Regions from separate parts of the Pseudovibrio sp. Ad5 genome, predicted to be linked through region 2. Evidence: predicted binding sites of a transcription regulator. Region 2 holds the regulator's gene; each other region holds the start of a gene.
The links. Region 2 encodes LexA, which represses DNA repair genes until DNA is damaged. Its sites were predicted from a motif close to TGTTCNNNNTGTGTTCNG; they were not measured.
Positions count from the first base shown of each region.

Region 1: a site for LexA is predicted at 2,505-2,522, ahead of PsAD5_RS27365 (YifB family Mg chelatase-like AAA ATPase). Genes of this name have one in related genera too.
Region 3: a site for LexA is predicted at 2,717-2,734, ahead of recA (recombinase RecA). Genes of this name have one in related genera too.
Region 4: a site for LexA is predicted at 1,767-1,784, ahead of uvrA (excinuclease ABC subunit UvrA). Genes of this name have one in related genera too.

Region 1 is NZ_LMCH01000066.1:494,803-499,379, reverse strand. Features, by position in the region: gene PsAD5_RS27370 (hybrid sensor histidine kinase/response regulator) at 1-867, opposite strand, end outside; gene PsAD5_RS27365 (YifB family Mg chelatase-like AAA ATPase) at 932-2,458, opposite strand; gene gshB (glutathione synthase) at 2,638-3,612, opposite strand; gene PsAD5_RS27355 (YraN family protein) at 3,731-4,138, opposite strand; gene rsmI (16S rRNA (cytidine(1402)-2'-O)-methyltransferase) at 4,104-4,577, opposite strand, start outside.
Region 2 is NZ_LMCH01000025.1:257,522-262,098, forward strand. Features, by position in the region: gene PsAD5_RS13475 (ComEC/Rec2 family competence protein) at 1-1,997, shown strand, start outside; gene lexA (transcriptional repressor LexA) at 1,893-2,615, opposite strand; gene PsAD5_RS13490 (molybdopterin molybdotransferase MoeA) at 2,865-4,079, opposite strand; gene moaC (cyclic pyranopterin monophosphate synthase MoaC) at 4,076-4,577, opposite strand, start outside.
Region 3 is NZ_LMCH01000057.1:225,329-229,905, reverse strand. Features, by position in the region: gene PsAD5_RS15825 (hypothetical protein) at 1-221, opposite strand, end outside; gene PsAD5_RS15820 (pseudouridine-5'-phosphate glycosidase) at 615-1,529, opposite strand; gene PsAD5_RS15815 (carbohydrate kinase family protein) at 1,562-2,485, opposite strand; gene recA (recombinase RecA) at 2,787-3,851, shown strand; gene alaS (alanine--tRNA ligase) at 4,042-4,577, shown strand, end outside.
Region 4 is NZ_LMCH01000003.1:60,867-65,443, reverse strand. Features, by position in the region: gene uvrA (excinuclease ABC subunit UvrA) at 1-1,554, opposite strand, end outside; gene PsAD5_RS01665 (single-stranded DNA-binding protein) at 1,956-2,522, shown strand; tRNA gene PsAD5_RS01660 (tRNA-Glu) at 2,790-2,864, opposite strand; gene PsAD5_RS01655 (VOC family protein) at 3,055-3,495, opposite strand; gene PsAD5_RS01650 (cold-shock protein) at 3,913-4,494, shown strand.

The DNA of each region.
Region 1 (4,577 bases), on a different contig from region 2:
GATCGCATTAATGTAATTTTGCTGCTCTGCAGTGGTTGTCGTGTCATCCAACAAATCTGCCATGCCCAAGACACCGTTTAAAGGCGTGCGAATTTCGTGACTGACCATCGCGAGGAAGCGAGATTTTGCCTCGCTGGCATTTGCAGCATGATCGCGATCTTCCCGCAGTTTTTGCTCTGCTTGTCGCCTATCTGTGACATCCGTCAGGATCCACTGAATGATAGGAGCTCCACCGCTGCCATCACGAATGCTCAGGCGCAGGAGTGAATACCAGCGGGTGCCATGTTTTGTGCGCAAAGCAACGTCTTCGGTAGTCCCAGCAGCCCCTTCCTCAAGATCAGGAGTAAAGTCATCGGCATAAGGCAGATGAATAGCTCCTCCGATCTCAACTCCAAACCCAGCTGGAAAATTGCGTTTACCTGCATCATTGACTGACAGCACCACCCCATTGCTATCACAACGGATCACAATAGCGCCCAGCGCATCCAGAATGGAACGATGCCGATCATCCGCTTCACGTAATTGCCAGTCAGTATCGCTAGCTAATTCAGATGGGTCTTCAAGTTGCTCCACTTCACTCTGGATTTGAGCTGTCTTCCAACTTTGGGCGATAACATCACTTGCTGGAAACCGGCGAAACAAGACAGCGCCAGCCCCAAATGCAAGCAATACAACATAGAAACCTTGCAAGGATTGCCAATCGGTCAGCAGCAGCGCAATCAGCAAGCATATAACGCCCACAAAAATGGAGAGGCTCTTTAGAACAAAGGAGGATTTCTCGGTGATTTCGCTTTGCTTAATCAGAGACACGCGAGCCTGAGTAACAACATGGGTGCTCTCCTCAGTTTTCAGTCTCCGTTTCAACACAGCTTTTGCTCCACCCGAACTATTTCGGTAAATCAGTAAAATTCAATTGGTAGGATATACCAGATTATGCTGCGGCCAAATAGGCTGAAGAGCGTTTGAAGCTCAGGGCCTCGGCCAGGTGAATACGCTGAACGGACTCTGACCCGTCCATATCTGCGATTGTCCGTGATAGTTTCAAAACACGATGGTAGCCACGTGCAGAAAGACCAAATTGTATGGAGGCCTGTTCAATTAATTCCTTACTGCCTTGATCCAATGCAACAATTTGCTCGATAGTCCGCGCACTGGCATGTGCATTGACAGTGATATCTAACCCAAGAGAGGCATAGCGAGCTTGCTGTATTGCACGAGCGCGCCCTACACGTTGAGCAACCACCTGCGAACTCTCAGAAGTGCGCGGGCTGATCAGGTCTCTTGCAGAAACCGCGGGAACATGAAGTTGCAAATCCATCCGGTCCACGAAAGGCCCAGACACTCGCGACTGGTAAGAACTGGCGCATTTATCGCCTCGCCTGCAAGTATGTCCCGGTTCTCCTGCATATCCGCAACGACAAGGGTTCATCGCAGCAACCACTTGCACTATGGATGGATAGCTCACCCGATAATTGGCGCGAACAATCGTCGCCACACCGTTCTCAATAGGCTGCCTCAAGCTGTCCAGAACGGAGCTATCGAACTCTGGCAGTTCATCCAAAAAAAGCACACCATTGTGAGCCATGGACACTTCGCCAGGTCTGGCCTTTATGCCTCCGCCAACCAGTGAAGCCATGGATGCGGAGTGATGTGGTGCCCGGAAGGGGCGTTGATTGCTCAAAGCGCCATCTTCCAACTCTCCTGAAATGGAAGCGATCATGGATACTTCCAGCAGTTCGCGAGCTGAAAGTGGTGGCAATAGAGCGGGTAACCTGCTTGCGAGCAAGGTTTTTCCTGAGCCTGGAGGGCCGACCATCATCAGGTTATGAGAGCCAGCTGCAGCAATCTCCAGTGCCCGCTTCGCTGTTTCCTGACCTCGAATATCGGCAAGGTCCAGTGAACTGGCAGCTTGTGGAGAGCTGCGCGGTTTTGGGGCAGAAAGAGTAATATCACCTTTCAATGCGCGGTAGAGCTGAACCAGTGATCCCGCGGCCATAATCTTCAGGTTCTCATCCGCCCATGCCGCTTCAGAGCCGCAACTTGCCGGACAGATCAAACCTTTCTCGTTTGCAACAGCAGCGATTGCAGCTGGGAGGGCTCCGTTTACGTGCGAAATGCTGCCATCCAGTGAGAGCTCACCTAGAACGAGGAAGCCTTCGACAGCTTCCGCAGGCAGTGCCCCCATCGCCACCAAGAGACCAAGTGCAATTGGAAGGTCATAATGAGATCCTTCCTTTGGCAGGTCAGCCGGAGCCAGATTAACCGTCACACGTTTGGCGGGTAGCGCCAGGCCGGAGGCAATGAGAGCTGAACGAACCCGCTCTTTGCTCTCTGCAATTGCCTTGTCGGGCAGGCCAACAAGAGTGAAATAGACGGATCCGGGGCTAATCTGGACCTGCACGTCAACATTTGCAGCGTCGACACCCTGAAAGGAAACGGTAGAGATGCGAGCAAACACCTGACACTCCTGCGGCCACAATTAATCATCATTGTAGTAATTAAGCAGGAACGAATGAGAAACACACAAGCCTTGAATACTCAGAAATACGAAAGCCCCCATAAGAAGCTCTACCTGAATTCTCGGAGTTCATGATGAAAAAGAAAAGCCCTGCTGAAGAACAGGGCTTTTGTTACTTTTTAGGCTTCCAGCTTTTTCTCAAGCACATCCCAGACTATGCCGGCCACATCTGGCCCGCCCAGCTTCTGGATCGCTCGAATGCCAGTTGGGGCAGTCACGTTGATTTCAGTGAGGTTTCCGTCAATCACATCGATTCCAACGAGAATGAGCCCCTGTTCTTTCAGTGTCGGCCCAAGGCGCGCGCAAATCTCTCTTTCGCGCTCAGTCAGGTCACTGTCTTTAGGAGAACCGCCACGCACCATGTTGGAGCGTAAGTCACCTTCTGCAGGCACACGGTTCACTGCACCAGCAAACTCACCATCAACCAGGAGAATGCGCTTATCACCGTGTTTCACATTCGGCAGAAACTTTTGAATGACCCAAGGTTCGCGGAATGTGACGGAGAAGAAGTCGTAAAGAGACCCATAGTTCAGGTCATCCTTGGTCACGCGGAAAACAGCAGCTCCACCATGCCCAAACAGCGGCTTCATTACGATGTCGCTATGGATGTTGCGGAACTCATCAATCTCCTCGCGATCATGAGTGATCAGCGTTGGTGGCATCAGGTCCGCAAACTGGGTCACAAACAGTTTCTCTGGTGCATTACGTACAGAGACTGGATTGTTCAGAACGAGCGTTGTCTCGGAAAGCTTTTCGAGAATGTGGGTCGCAGCGATGTAAGCCAGATCAAATGGAGGATCCTGACGCATCAGAACGACGTCCATCTCAGACATGTCAACGCGCTGGGGCTCACCAAAACTGAAGTGATTGCCTGCTTCGTCGCGCACGGTTACCGGCTCAACGCGGCACATAACCTTTTCACCCCACAGCGCCAGACGCTCTGGTGTGTAGTGATACAGTTCATAACCACGAACCTGCGCTTCTAGCATCAGAGCAAAAGCACTGTCGCCCGCAATGTTGATGGTAGAGATATGGTCCATCTGTACGGCGACTTTAAGCGGCCGCTTGGCACCAGAAGAAGCTGCTTGGGACATGAGGCACTCCTGAAATAACGCTGGGATAGAAATCCATGTAAATAAAAATGGATGTTAGCTGCAGATATGTGGGTCAGAAAGCAATTTGTCTACATTTTTGCGATAAAATATTTGTTTCCTAAAAAATTTCAGCTTCAAAAAGATTAGGAAAGTGTTGGGCTTCTCCGTGTTTGGGAAGAATAACCGCATCAAATCGCAAGGTTTTTCCAACCACATCGTTGTGATGCGAAACCCATTCTCGGGCGGCATTTGCAATCCTTCGTTGAGAGCGTTGCGTGATTGCATATAAGCCATCATCCACACCCCGCCTGGCTTTCACCTCTACAAACACGATCGTCTGGTCTTGTTCGGCGATCAAATCGATCTCGCCCTGCTTGGTTTTGTAGCGTCTTTCAAGAATCTGCCAGCCTGCTTGGCGAAGCAGCATCTCTGCTTTCAGCTCCGCCTGCAGTCCTTTTCGATAAGCAGCCTGCTTCTTAAGAAGGTTGCTTTTAGTCGCTCTCGGGCTCTTCTGCCGTTCCTGCATTTTTCAGCTCCATAGCACGGGTATAAATCGTCTTTCGATCCACCCCGGTTGCTTTGGAGACTTTCTTCGCTGCTGCGCTCACTGGCATTTCTTTCAATGCCTCGAGCAACAGTTCGTCTGCATCAACCTCGGTCAGTTCTTGCTCTTCAGGTGGTGAAACAAGAATAACAATTTCTCCCTTAGGGCGATCCCCCGAATAGAAATCACTCAGTTCTGCAAGGGTACCACGCTGGAAGGTCTCAAACCGCTTGGTCAGCTCACGTGCAACAGCAGCCTTACGCTTCCCAAGAATTTCAGTCATGTCGACAAGAGAAGCCCCAACTCTGTGAGGGCTCTCATAAAACACCAGTGTCGCCGGAATATCTCTCAGTTCTTCAAGACGTTTCTTTCTGCCGTGGGTCTTATTGGGCAGAAAACCAGCAAACAAAATAGTGTCAGA
Region 2 (4,577 bases):
CGCGCGGTGACCCGCTGGAGCGTCCGATTACGCGAAAAGTGGAAGGTGTGGTTGCTGGAGTGAAGCATTCTGGCAAAGGGGCTTACTCCGTCATTTTTGCAGATGTGACAACACTTTCGCAGAAGGGCGTAACTCCTCTTTCTTATCGCATCCGGATCAGCATCAAGGGGATGAAAGAAGCACCCGTGATGGGGGACAGGATGCAGCTGAAGGCTCGGTTGTTGCCGCCGGGAGGTGCGGTGCGCCCCGGTGGGTACGACTTTGCCCGCACTGCGTTTTTCAGTGGGATTGGTGCGGTTGGCTACGCGCTTTCCAAGCCGGTTGTTGTGGCACACCTAGAGGGCACAAGTTTTCTGCAAGGGGTGGAGCGTGTGCGCAGTGGGATAGCGCAGCGGATCCGGCGGGTGTTGGATAACAGCGCGGAAAGTGCGTTTGCTGTTGCGCTTCTGGTGGGCAAGCGAGACTACCTTGCCACCGCTGACAAGGATGCGTTACGCAATGCCGGACTTGCTCATGTCCTCGCCATCTCCGGTATGCATATGGGTCTTGTGACCTCTCTGGTCTTCCTTGGTGCCCGCCTGATCCTATCCCTCAGCCAGTCGCTTGCGCTGAAAGGACATATTCACGTTTATGCCAGCGTGGCAGCACTGATTGCGGCGATTGTTTATCTTGGTTTGTCAGGAGCTTCTGTCGCAACGCAGCGGGCTTTTTTGATGGCAGCGATGATTTTATGCGCGGGACTGCTTGGTCGGCGGGCCTTCAGTCTGCGTGGTCTGGCGCTGGCTTGCCTTGTGCTTTTAAGCCTGAGGCCGGAGGAGGTTCTGGCTCCCGGGTTTCAGATGTCCTTCATTGCAGTGCTCGCCTTGCTCTCAGCCTATATGCTTGGGAAGGATTGGTTGCTCGGTGATCGCGATAATTTGCGAAGGAGTAATGCCTCATGGTTTCAAAAGGTTAGTCGTGTAAGTTTAAAGTGGATTCTAGCTTGTGCGTTGACCTCGTTGATTGCAGGTGCTGCTACGGGGCCAGTTGCGGCGATGCATTTTGAGCAGGTTGCGCCTTATGGGGTTCTGGGGAATATCCTTGCTATGCCATTGGTGACTTTTGTGGTTATGCCCCTTGGGTTGTTGAGCCTGCTGGCGATCCCGTTTGGTGCGGATGCGTTCTTTCTGCAAGGGATGGAGGCTGGGTTGGCACTGGTGCTGAAAGCTGCTTACTGGGTGAGCTCACTCAGTGAGGGGCTGACCAGTCTCGGGGTTGCCAGTGCTCCAGGGTATCTGCTCGTGATCCTAGCGATTGTCGTACTGTGTGTGATGCCGCTGCGCCTGAAATGGCTTTCACTTCCGGCATTTACGGTGAGTGTTCTGATGTTTGCCGGTGGCAAGGCGCCTGACCTGATGATTGCGGATGCGGGCAAGCACATTGCTTATTATGGGCAGGATGGTGCGTTTCGACTGACGTCCTCACGTATGTCGTTTGCTGCTGACAGCCTGTTGCGCGCCGGTGGGGTTTCGGCGGGTTCATTCAAACAGCACAAGGTGAGGGCTTCAGATCGGTCCTGTGATGATCGCGGCTGTGTGATTGTGATATTCCCTCAGCAGCCTGCAGAGGGAGGGAGGATAAGCTCTGCGCCGATCCTGTTGGCACAGTCTAAAGTAGTTGAAGTTTTGGAGGCTGACTGCCGTCTTGCCACCATCGTCATCACACAGGCTCAGGCGCCTCCTGCTTGCCGGGCTGAGCTGGTTATTGACCAGAAGGTTTTCGGAGAGCGAGGTTCAGCTTACATCTGGCTCTCTGCTGGTGCTGAGGGCGGGGAAAGAATAAAAAAAGTGCGCTGGGCATATGATGCTCAGCGCAGACCTTGGAATCCAAAATTGCCTCAGGCAACCAATGATTTAATAGCGGCGGAAGAGCGCAATCATCTTGCCTTGAACGTGGACGCGGCCCGGGCCGAAGATGCGAGTTTCGTAGGCGGGGTTGGCCGCTTCCAACGCGACTGAGGCGCCTTTTTTGCGCAGGCGCTTCAAGGTTGCTTCTTCTTCATCAATCAGCGCCACAACGATCTCGCCGTTATCAGCCGTGTCACCACGTTTGATCAACACGGTATCCCCATCAAAGATACCGGCATCGATCATGGAATCGCCTTTGACTTCCAGCGCATAATGCTCGCCACGCCCCATCAGATCAGCAGGCATTGCGATGGTATGGCTTTGTGTCTGGATTGCTTCGATTGGGACGCCTGCAGCAATGCGGCCCATGACCGGGATTTCCAGCGTTGGCACTTCGTCTGGTGATGTGGTGCGTGGAGGTGGCGGCGTTGCGACTTTCTTGCTCAGGGAGCCCTCAATCACCTCAGGTGCAAAGCCTTTTTCCTTGGCGGCAGGCTTCAGGCCCGGAGAAATTGAGTCCGGCAGTTTGAGGATCTCCAGCGCACGGGCTCTGTTCGGCAAGCGGCGAATGAAGCCGCGCTCTTCCAGAGCTGTGATCAGCCGGTGAATGCCGGATTTGGAACGGAGGTCCAGCGCGTCCTTCATCTCATCGAAGGAGGGCGGAACACCGGCTTCCTTCAAGCGTTGATGGATGAACATCAAAAGCTCGTGTTGCTTCTGTGTAAGCATCTTTTATCCCCGTTCGCTCCTAAGGCGCTGATTGAAAGTGAGCGGCCATTCCTGACCAATCGCGGTTTTGTAATTCCAAGAAGCTTAAAGACTTCAACTTCTGCGATTGGAAGGACAAAACACGAACGTACTCTACCTGTTCTCATTGTGTTCTGCAATGGGTTTGTTGAGGTTAAGCCCTGCTAGAACTGGGGGATTTGGTTTCTGGTGGGTGAGTGGGCAGGGGTTGCCCACTTCTGATGACTGGATTTAGCGTAGCTTGAGCAGGTCCACTTTTTCACCTGCCTTTGCAGCTGGTGCGTGTGGTGAGCGAATGATCAGGGCATCTGCTTTTGTCAGCAAGGCAAGCATGGAAGAGTCCTGTTTGCCAAACGGCGTTGCTATCAGATCTCCGTGTTCGTCTGTACTCAGGCTGGCGCGCAGGTAGTCCTGACGCATATCATTTGCAGGCAGATCAGCTGCCAATGTGGCTTTGGTAACGCCTTGATTTGTCACAGAGACCGTGCGGCCTAGCGTCTTATCCAGAAGCGGGCCGAGGAAGAGGAGTGCACATACAAGACTGGAGACTGGATTGCCAGGAAGGCCGAGGACTTTCATCGGGCCAAGGGCACCGGCCATGAGGGGCTTGCCCGGGCGCATGGCGATGCGCCAGAAGCCTAGCTCCATGCCTTCAGCGCCCAGTACGTCCTGAATGAGATCGTGGTCGCCAACAGAGGCACCGCCGAGTGTCACCAGTACATCGGCTTTTGCTTCAATGGCCTGCTTCACGCGTGCCGCGATTTCCTCAGGCTGGTCTGGTGCAATGCCCAGCATCATTGGCGTTCCGCCGCAGTTTCTGACGAATTCTGCAATGCCGACCTGATTGGACGCGATGATTTGATTCGGACCTGGTATCTGACCTGGCTCGACGAGTTCATCACCATTTGCGAGGATCGCAACGACTGGCTTTTTGCGCACTGGCAAGGCTGCGTGGTTCATAGCGCCTGCAAGAGACAGTTCGCGGAAACCGAGTGGGGCGCCTGCCTTCAGGAGGACTTGACCTTCTTTGAAGTCGAGGCCTGCCGGACGGATGAACTTACCAACAGAAACAGCTTCTTCGCAAAACAGGTTATCCCCGTCACGGCGGGCGTTTTCCTGCATCAAGATCGCGTCAGCGCCAGCAGGGACAGGTGCTCCTGTAAAAATACGCAGGGCTTCTCCGGCTTGCAGTGTGCCATCAAAGTTATGCCCGGCAGCGACTTCGCCTATGACCCTCAGAGCTGTCTCTGGATCGACCGTATCAGCGGCTTTGACAGCATATCCATCCATTGCTGAGGCGGAAAATGGAGGCTGCGTTCGTGTTGCGGCAACGTCTTCTGCGAGAATGCGTTCTCCGCTTTCAAGTAATGGAAGGTGCTCAGTGCCGGTCGGCTTCACATCTCTCAGGAGGCGGTCCAGCGCGTCTTCAATACTGATCAAGCTCATTGGGAGTTATCCTCCTCAGCCAGATAGTGTCCGGACTTCCCACCTTTCTTCTCCAGCAACCGGATTTCACCGATCTCCATAGAACGGTCAACGGCTTTTGCCATGTCGTAAATTGTCAGGCAGGCAACGGAGGCGGCTGTAAGTGCTTCCATTTCGATGCCAGTCTGGCCGGATACTTTTGCGAAGACTTCGATCTCAATTCCCGGCAGTTCAGGGTTGGGTGTGAAGTCCACCTGAACCTTGGAAAGCGCCAGAGGGTGGCACAGAGGGATCAGCTCGTGAGTTCTCTTGGCCGCCATGATGCCAGCAATGCGTGCCGTTGCGAGCACGTCGCCTTTCTTGGCGTTGCCTGAAAGGATCATGTCCAGAGTTTCAGGCTGCATTTTTACCTGACCGCCTGCACGGGCAATGCGTGAGGTAACCTCTTTCTCTGAAATGTCGACCATATGAGCCGCACCGCTGTCATCTAAGTGAGTGAGTTTTGGAGAAAGTGCTGAC
Region 3 (4,577 bases), on a different contig from region 2:
CTTTCCATCACCACCATGTTTGGTTCGTTCTGCTGGACGATGGTGCCGCGTGCGCTTGCGCTATCGACCAGTGTTTTGCGAACAGTTTCAGGAGACGCGTTGATCTGAATGGTTTGAGAATCTGCGTCCGCGCGAATAGTTGGCTGACCACTGCGATTGGATGGGCCGCTTTGGCAAGCCGCGAGAGCTGCAGTTAATCCGATAAAAATGAGTTTCTTCATAGCGTAAATCCTGCGGGTGACAAAAACAGAAGCAGCTGCCGCCAACCGCGCAATTCTGTTTGGCGTGATTTCAATGGAGCCACCCATTAAATGGGATCGGCCTTTCTCGCATATGCCCGCCTGATGGCGTTTTGATGAGCACTATATGACCACAAGATGCAGATGCGCCAATAGAAACACAGAGATGTAAAATTCTATAGCTTTAGAACACCTAAAATAATCGGGACCGAAAAACAACGGAATCTTTCGATCAAAGAGATGTGAAAGCCTCTGCATGATTTGAGTTGACTACACGTGTTGAGGTGCTTTTGAAAAATGGTGCTGATCGTACATAAAAAATCCGGGCTGGAAGGACCAACCCGGATTTGCATCATTGCTTAATTTGAGAGCTGCTTACGCAGTCAAACCACAAGCGATTTTCGTAGCAAGCTTTGCGTTGTTTTTAACCAGCGCAATGTTGGTTGCGAGGCTGCGGCCATTGGTGCGCTCGAAAATGTCTTGCAGCACAAATGGAGTGACTTCCTTGCCGGTGATGTTCTGCTCTTCTGCTGCCTGAATGGAGGCATCAATGAACACCTGCATTTCGTCAGATGGGATTTCATCTTCAACAGGTACCGGGTTGGTGACGAGCATGCCGCCGTGGTCGCCAAATGTTTCGCGGAACTTGATGAGCTTGGAGATGTCTGAAGCATCGTCCAGGCTGTAAGGCGCTTTGATCTTTGAATCGCGGGACCAGAAAGCAGGTACGTTTTCACAGCTGAAACCAATGACTGGCACGCCGCGTGTTTCCAGAACTTCCAGTGTCTTTGGAATGTCGAGCAGGGCTTTTGCACCTGCGGAAACAACACAAACTGGAGTGCGGGACAGCTCATCCAGGTCTGCTGAGATATCGAAGCTGGTTTCTGCGCCTTTATGGACACCGCCGATGCCACCGGTTGCGAACACGCGGATGCCAGCTGCGTGCGCCGCCATCATGGTTGCTGCTACGGTTGTGGAGCCGTTTTTACCCAGCGCCATAGCGAAGGAAAGGTCTGCGCGGGAGCACTTCATGACGTCTTTGGCGTTTGCCAGTTCTTCCAGAGTGCTGTCTTCCAGACCCACATGCAGCTCGCCATTCAACACAGCGATTGTCGCAGGGACTGCGCCACCGTCACGGATGATCTGTTCTACTTCGCGGGCAGTTTCAACGTTTTGCGGGTACGGCATGCCATGGGTAATGATGGTGGACTCCAGCGCAACAATAGGGGCGCCATTGCTCAGAGCATCTGCAACTTCTTTTGAATGATGGATTTTAATTGAACTTCCCATGGTTTTCCCAGTCTTTCGTATGTTGTTGGTGCTTAGGCATGTTCTAATAAACGAGCTTTAAGCGATTGGGGTGAAAGCGTTTCTGGCGCAGCGCCGGTCGCTTCCACTGTAATTGATGCAGAGGCAAGACCGCTTTTTACTGCTGAAACCGGGGCTTCATTGAGGCAACTTGCATAAAGAAAGCCTGCAATGAAGGCATCACCGGCACCGGTGACATCTACGGGAACAACAGAAAATGGAGTGTGCGAGCTTGTGCTGTCTGCACAGTGAAGAGCCAGTGGCTTGTTGGAATTGCTGACCAGAACAGTAGGAATGCCCGCAGCTGCCAGCTTTCGAGCTAGTTCTTCTGCTGAGAATTCTCCTGGTTTGCACTCCAAAAGAGCTGTGGCTTCATCTGTGTTGGTAAAAAGAATGTCGATGTTTGAGAGGAGGGGACGCAGTTTGGGCGCCTTCGCAATCGAGACAGTGTCTGCTGCGAGAAGGTGATGCTCCTTGGCATTGGCAAGTGAGAGAAGCGTTGCTTCTTCCAGATTGGTTTCACAGAGCCAGATATCGCAGTCCAGCAGAGCCTGCGGGATTGGATTTGCTTCTGAGAAACTTACCTTTGCTGTTATCTCACTGTCTGAAATTGCGGAGAACAATGTGCCATCCGGATTGTGAAGTGCCAGATAGGATCCTGTTCGACCGTCTGCGACAGTGGTGATACTGGAGGTATCAATCCCGCAGTCTGTCAGACTTTTTGCGAGGAATGCTCCGTCTGCATCGTCCCCCAGACATCCATGCATTGTTGGTTGCATGCCCAGCCGGGCCATTGCGCGTGCAATGTTTGCTCCAACACCTCCAGCACGGGACATAATTTTCCCGGGTGTTGAGGTGTCCGGCTTGAATGGTCGATCTGCATGGGCAATCCTGTCCAGATGGATTGCTCCGATTACTCCGACCTTTTTAGTGGACATAACCAATTCTCCTCCCGACATCGAAAGACAGTTGATATGCAATGTGGTTGGCCAAAGCAAGCTACGAGCAAATACAGACTGTGGGTGATGTATCAAAAGTGCATTTTGCTGTTTGATTCCAGAAGCGGTCCTCCAAACAGGTGTCGGGAAAAGTTATCTACATGTTGAACAATAAGAGAACACATTGAAATTAATCCATTTTTATTAGTTAGTTATCAGGTATTGCGAAGTTGGAACAAAATGAGTACAAATAACTGACTTTGAAACTACGCGTCCATCGTGGAATAAGGGATGAGAACGTATGGCACAAACTTCACTTCGCCTTGTTGAGGGCAATCAGATGGACAAGAATAAAGCACTGGATGCAGCGCTTTCCCAAATTGAACGAGCCTTTGGTAAAGGCTCCATTATGCGCATGGGCCAGGGGCAGGCCGTAGAAATCCAGAGCGTCTCGACTGGTTCTCTCAGTCTTGATATCGGCCTTGGAATCGGCGGGCTCCCAAAAGGGCGTATTGTTGAGATCTATGGACCTGAAAGCTCCGGTAAAACCACGCTGGCTTTGCACACAGTTGCCTGTGCGCAGCAAGGAGGCGGGATTTGCGCCTTTATTGATGCTGAACATGCGCTGGATCCGATTTATGCACGCAAGCTTGGTGTGAATATTGATGACCTGCTCATCTCTCAGCCGGATGCTGGTGAACAGGCACTTGAGATCGCCGATACGCTGGTTCGCTCTGGTGCGATTGATGTGCTGGTGATCGATTCCGTTGCTGCGCTGACGCCAAAAGCAGAACTTGAAGGTGAGATGGGCGATTCGCTTCCTGGCCTGCAGGCTCGTTTGATGAGTCAGGCACTGCGCAAGCTGACCGCTTCCATTTCCAAATCCAACACCATGGTGATCTTCATCAACCAGATCCGCATGAAGATCGGTGTGATGTTTGGTTCGCCTGAGACGACAACCGGTGGTAACGCGCTCAAGTTCTATGCTTCTGTGCGTTTGGATATCCGCCGTATCGGTGCGATTAAAGATCGTGACGAAATTGTTGGTAACCAGACCCGCGTGAAAGTGGTGAAAAATAAGCTGGCGCCTCCATTCAAACAGGTTGAGTTTGACATCATCTACGGTGAAGGCATCTCCAAAATGGGAGAATTGCTGGATCTTGGTGTGAAAGGCGGCATTGTTGAGAAGTCAGGTGCGTGGTTCTCCTACAATAGCCAGCGGCTGGGGCAGGGGCGAGAGAACTCGAAAACCTTCCTGAAAGAGAATCCTGAACTGGCGGATGAGATTGAACTTGCTATCCGACAGAATGCAGGTTTGATCGCTGAAGCGATTGATGATCCGGAAAAAGCTGCGGAAAACCAATAGAGTTTAGAGGGGCTGGATTTATCCAGCCTCTTTTTTTGTAGGGTTTTATGGACAGATTTGCTGCATATGGCTAAAACGCGGCAGATACTAATTTTTTGTTGCATCGTTTTTGATGCGCATACCCTGCAATTTGGCGGCTGTGATTGTTGAAGTAGCTGCCCACTAGAAAACGAGACGGACATCAATACCTATGAGTGGCGTCAACGAAATTCGGTCGGCTTTTCTCGACTACTTTGCAAAGAACGGACACGAAGTTGTTCCTTCCAGTCCACTGGTGCCACGCAATGATCCGACATTGATGTTTACAAATGCGGGTATGGTGCCATTCAAGAACGTATTCACCGGTTTGGAAAAACGGGATTACGTGCGTGCAACATCTTCGCAAAAGTGTGTCCGCGCTGGCGGCAAGCACAACGATCTGGACAATGTTGGCTACACTGCGCGCCATCACACCTTCTTTGAAATGCTGGGCAACTTTTCCTTTGGAGATTACTTCAAGGAAAACGCTATTGAGCTGGCATGGAATCTGATCACCAAAGAATACGGGCTGCCGGCTGACAAGCTGTTGATCACCGTTTATTCCGAGGATGAAGAAGCATTCAAGATCTGGAAGAAGTTGACTGGCTTTGCTGATGAGAAAATCATCCGCATCCCAACCTCAGATAACTTCTGGGCCATGGGTGATACAGGTCCTTGTGGCCCATGCTCCGAGATCTTCTACGATCA
Region 4 (4,577 bases), on a different contig from region 2:
GCTCTCACCACCAGACAGGGTTCCGGAAGAGCGGTCCATGGAAAGGTATTCCAAGCCAACATCGTTGAGGAACTTCAAGCGCTCACGGATTTCCTTGAGGATGCGATATGCGATTTCGTTCTGTTTATCAGAGAGCTTTTCATCAATGCTGGAGAACCAGTCATGTGCAGTTTTGATGGAAAGGGCTGTGATCTCGCCTATATGGCGATCTGCTATTTTGACGCAAAGGGCTTCAGGCTTGAGGCGGTAGCCTTTACAAGCGTCGCAAGCATGATCTGACTGGTAGCGTGAAAGTTCATCGCGCACCATCTGAGAATCTGTTTCACGCCAGCGCCGCTCGATGTTGCCGACAACGCCTTCGAATGGCTTTTCGGTTTTGTAAGAGCGAGTGCCGTCATCATAAACAAACTGCACTTTTGTGTTGCCGGTTCCGAACAGCACCGCATTGCGGAAGTCTTCTGGAAGGTCTTTCCAGGCTTTGGTCATTGGCTGCTTATGATGCTTGGCCAATGCTTCCAGTGTTTGGGTGTAATAAGGAGAGGTTGAACCGGTTTTTGACCATGGCAGGATCGCGCCCCCCCGAAGGGAAAGAGATTGGTCCGGTACAACGAGCTCGGCTTCAAACGCCAGTTTTGTGCCGAGACCATCGCAGGTCGGGCATGCGCCAAACGGATTGTTGAACGAGAACAGGCGCGGTTCTATTTCCGGGATCGTGAAGCCGGAGACCGGGCAGGCGAACTTTTCTGAGAAAATGAGCTGCTTTGCTTTGCCTTTCTCATTCTGCTGATCTGCAAACTCAACGGTAGCGAGGCCTTCGGCCAGCTCCAGTGCGGTTTCCAGAGAATCTGCCAGGCGGCCAGCCATGTCTTCGCGCACAACGATACGGTCAACAACGACATCAATATCGTGTTTAAACTTCTTATCCAGAGCGGGCGCATCGGCGATTTCATAATACTCGCCGTCAACTTTTACGCGCTGGAAGCCCTTTTTCATGAGCTCAGCGAGTTCTTTTCTATACTCACCTTTGCGGCCACGCACGATTGGGGCCAGCAGGTATAAGCGAGTGCCTTCTTCCAGTGTCAGAATGCGGTCTACCATTTGGGAGACTGTCTGACTTTCAATTGGAAGGCCCGTTGCCGGAGAGTATGGAATGCCTACGCGCGCGAATAGGAGGCGCATGTAGTCATAGATTTCTGTGACTGTGCCGACTGTGGAGCGTGGGTTTTTTGAGGTGGTTTTCTGTTCAATGGAGATTGCAGGTGACAGGCCGTCGATCTGATCTACGTCTGGTTTCTGCATCATTTCAAGGAACTGGCGGGCGTAAGCGCTCAGGCTTTCAACGTAGCGGCGCTGCCCTTCAGCGTAAATCGTATCGAAGGCAAGAGAGGATTTGCCTGAGCCGGATAGGCCAGTCATGACGATCAGGCTGTCTCGTGGAAGATCCAGGTCCACATTCTTCAAGTTATGTTCGCGAGCGCCACGTACAGTGATCTGCTTCATAAGGTCTGCGCGCGCGGGAGTATTTTGTGTGTCATGTGTTGGCGACTTCGCCATGGAACTGTCCTTTATCACGGATACCGAGTTCGCATATAAAAAGCAAAACAGGTCTGGGCGCGATCCTCAAAATGCAGGAGAATGAGCGCTGGAAATCAGGTGGAACATAAACGGAACAATTTTAAGGAGCAAGCCTTTTTGAGTTTGCTCGCGTAAAATTGTCTTTTAGAAAAATTGAGAGTTGAACTTGGCAGTTTTGCAAGGCAATGTGTCGGAACAAAAATAGAACGAGCAGAGAGCCTTGCTTGCGGGTGCCTGATATTCCGACTGAAAGCCTAGGAAATGTGGACAACCACTGCGGCTTTGAGAAAGTCTGTTTGAATTGTAGAGCGCGGAGCATAGGTTACTTGCCAACTTAACTCGCTTAAACTTTGGGCGAGTTCAGACTTAGGAGTAATTCAATGGCCGGTAGCGTCAATAAAGTCATTTTGGTTGGAAATTTGGGCGCAGATCCGGAAGTTCGCCGTACGCAGGACGGTCGTCCGATCGTCAACTTGCGTATCGCTACTTCGGAGAGCTGGCGTGACCGTAACAGCGGCGAGCGCCGTGAGCGGACTGAATGGCACCGTGTTGTTGTGTTTAACGAAGGCCTTGCAAAGGTTGCCGAGCAATTCCTGCGCAAAGGCTCCAAGGTTTACATCGAAGGTCAGTTGCAAACTCGCAAATGGCAGGACCAGAGCGGCCAGGATAAATACTCCACCGAGATTGTTCTGCAGGGCTTCAACTCTACGCTGACTATGCTTGATGGTCGCGGCGAAGGCGGTGGTGCAGGCGGCCAGGGTGGCCAGTCCGGAGGCTTCGGCGGCAGCGGCGGCGGTGGCGGCGGATACGACCAGGGCGGTGGCTTTGGTGGTGGTGGCTCCAGCAATCAGGGCGGCGGCTTCGGCGGTGGCGGCGGTGGCGGCGGTGGTGGCCAAGCACCATCTGGCGGCTTCGGCGGTGGAATGGACGACGAAATTCCGTTCTAAGCCAAGCATGTAATTCAAGATGGCCCGGAGTGAGCGCAGGTTCACTACCGGGCTTTTTTGTGTTCCGGCGTGAGGTCCTGATCAGAGGGTGATGCGGGTAAGGGTCTTACCTTGCGACTTTACTCGGGCTTAAATGGATTGGTTGCAGCTATGGGGATTGGAGAGCTTGTTTGCAGAGATGTGTCGTCAGTGCTTGCTCTCAAAATAATAGAGAAACAGCTCATAAAGATGCGATGCTAGCAAAACAAATAAATTTAAGGAGAGAATTGGTACGCCCAAGGGGAATCGAACCCCTGTTTCCGCCGTGAAAGGGCGGCGTCCTAACCGCTAGACGATGGGCGCACACTACAGCATTTGCGCAATGTGGCGCGCTGTGAGGAGGCTTATAAGTTTTCAGTAGGATATTGTCTAGTGCTTAAAATTTTATAATTCAAACAATCCACAAATATGGATTTAGTCTATTCCTTTCTTAATTATTGTTAGATTTCAGCGCCTCAATTGAAATTGAGGCGCTGAAATGCTTGTGCTGAAATTACCAGCTGCCGGTGTTGCCCATGGAGAGCCATGGCTCAGCTGGCTCAAGGCTTCCACCTTTTTGCAGAAGCTCAATGGAAATTCCATCTGGAGAAACAATGAATGCCATACGGCCGTCGCGTGGTGGTCGGTTGATTGTGATCCCAGAGGCTTGGAGTTTTTCGCAGGTCTCATAGATATTGTCGACTTCATAGGCGAGGTGGCCGAAGTTGCGACCTCCGGCGTACTCTTCCGGATCCCAGTTGTATGTTAGCTCGAGTGCTGGTGCGGAAGATGCGCTGAAGCTTTCTTTGTCTTCAGGCGCAGCTAGGAAGACAAGTGTGAAACGGCCAGCTTCGCTTTCGTGACGGCGAACTTCTTCCAGCCCAAAGATACTGCAATAAAACTTCAGGGATTCATCAAGATCTTTAACGCGGACCATGGTGTGTAGATAACGCATGTCGAACTCTTTCTTTTATGGGATTGGCTCTGTGAAGTGGGAACCAGCAGAGGTTGAAGTTGGCCGAAGCTAGCGCGAAAAAAGCTAGGAGGGAAGGGTGCCTAGTATTTCTGAATTCTGAATATGCAAGGTATGCTCCGCAATAGTGTGTATCTGATGACGAGCGGAGACTTTGAAAGTAACGCGGGGATTCATGGGATAAAATCTTCAGTAGTGTTAGCTATACCCCCTCCAAACTTCAGGTAAATGGTGTTGATAGGACAACACTAACCAAATCAATGGGGGATCATTTAGCTCTTTGTTAATTTTTTACCTTTTTGCCGTCGGGCGTAATGATATTCTTTTTGTGGAATCAAGTGGTGTTCGGTTTTGATCGAGCGTTACATTTCAGATGCGGCAAATTTCGGGGCATTCATCATGGTGGTAAAAACGGCGCCTCAGTTAGGCTCTGTCGAGGACCTGGTTGACGATACAGCCTTAGATGTTCTTCAAGTGGCAGGAACAATCAAGTGGTTTGATATTGGTAAAGGCTATGGTTTTGTAGAGCCGGAAGACGATCTGCCTGACGTCTTGTTGCATGTTACATGCTTGCGCAGGGACGGCTATCAGACAGCGTATGAAGGCGCGCGTGTTGTTTGCGAGGTGCTTAATCGTCCGCGCGGATTGCAGGCGATGCGCATTCTTTCCATGGATGAGAGTTATGCGGTTCATCCTTCTCAGCTACCACCTTCTCGGACGCACGTGCAGGTGACGCCAGAGGGTAGCTTTATCGACGCGGAAGTGAAGTGGTTTAACCGGGTCAAGGGCTTTGGTTTCCTAACGCGCGGCGAGGGAACGGAAGATATCTTTATTCATATGGAAACATTGCGCCGTTTCGGTATTACGGAGTTGCGGCCCGGCCAAAAGGTACAGGTGCGCTTTGGTGACGGGCCGAAAGGCAAGATGGCTGCGGAAGTTCGGCCTGTCGGGAGTGGTACTCACATTCCGGCATCTCACTGACGAGAGGCTGATCGTTTTCAGATCACATTCCTGAGATTTGCTAGTTTTAAGCCCTTGGTGACTTGCCAAGGGTTTTTCTTTGG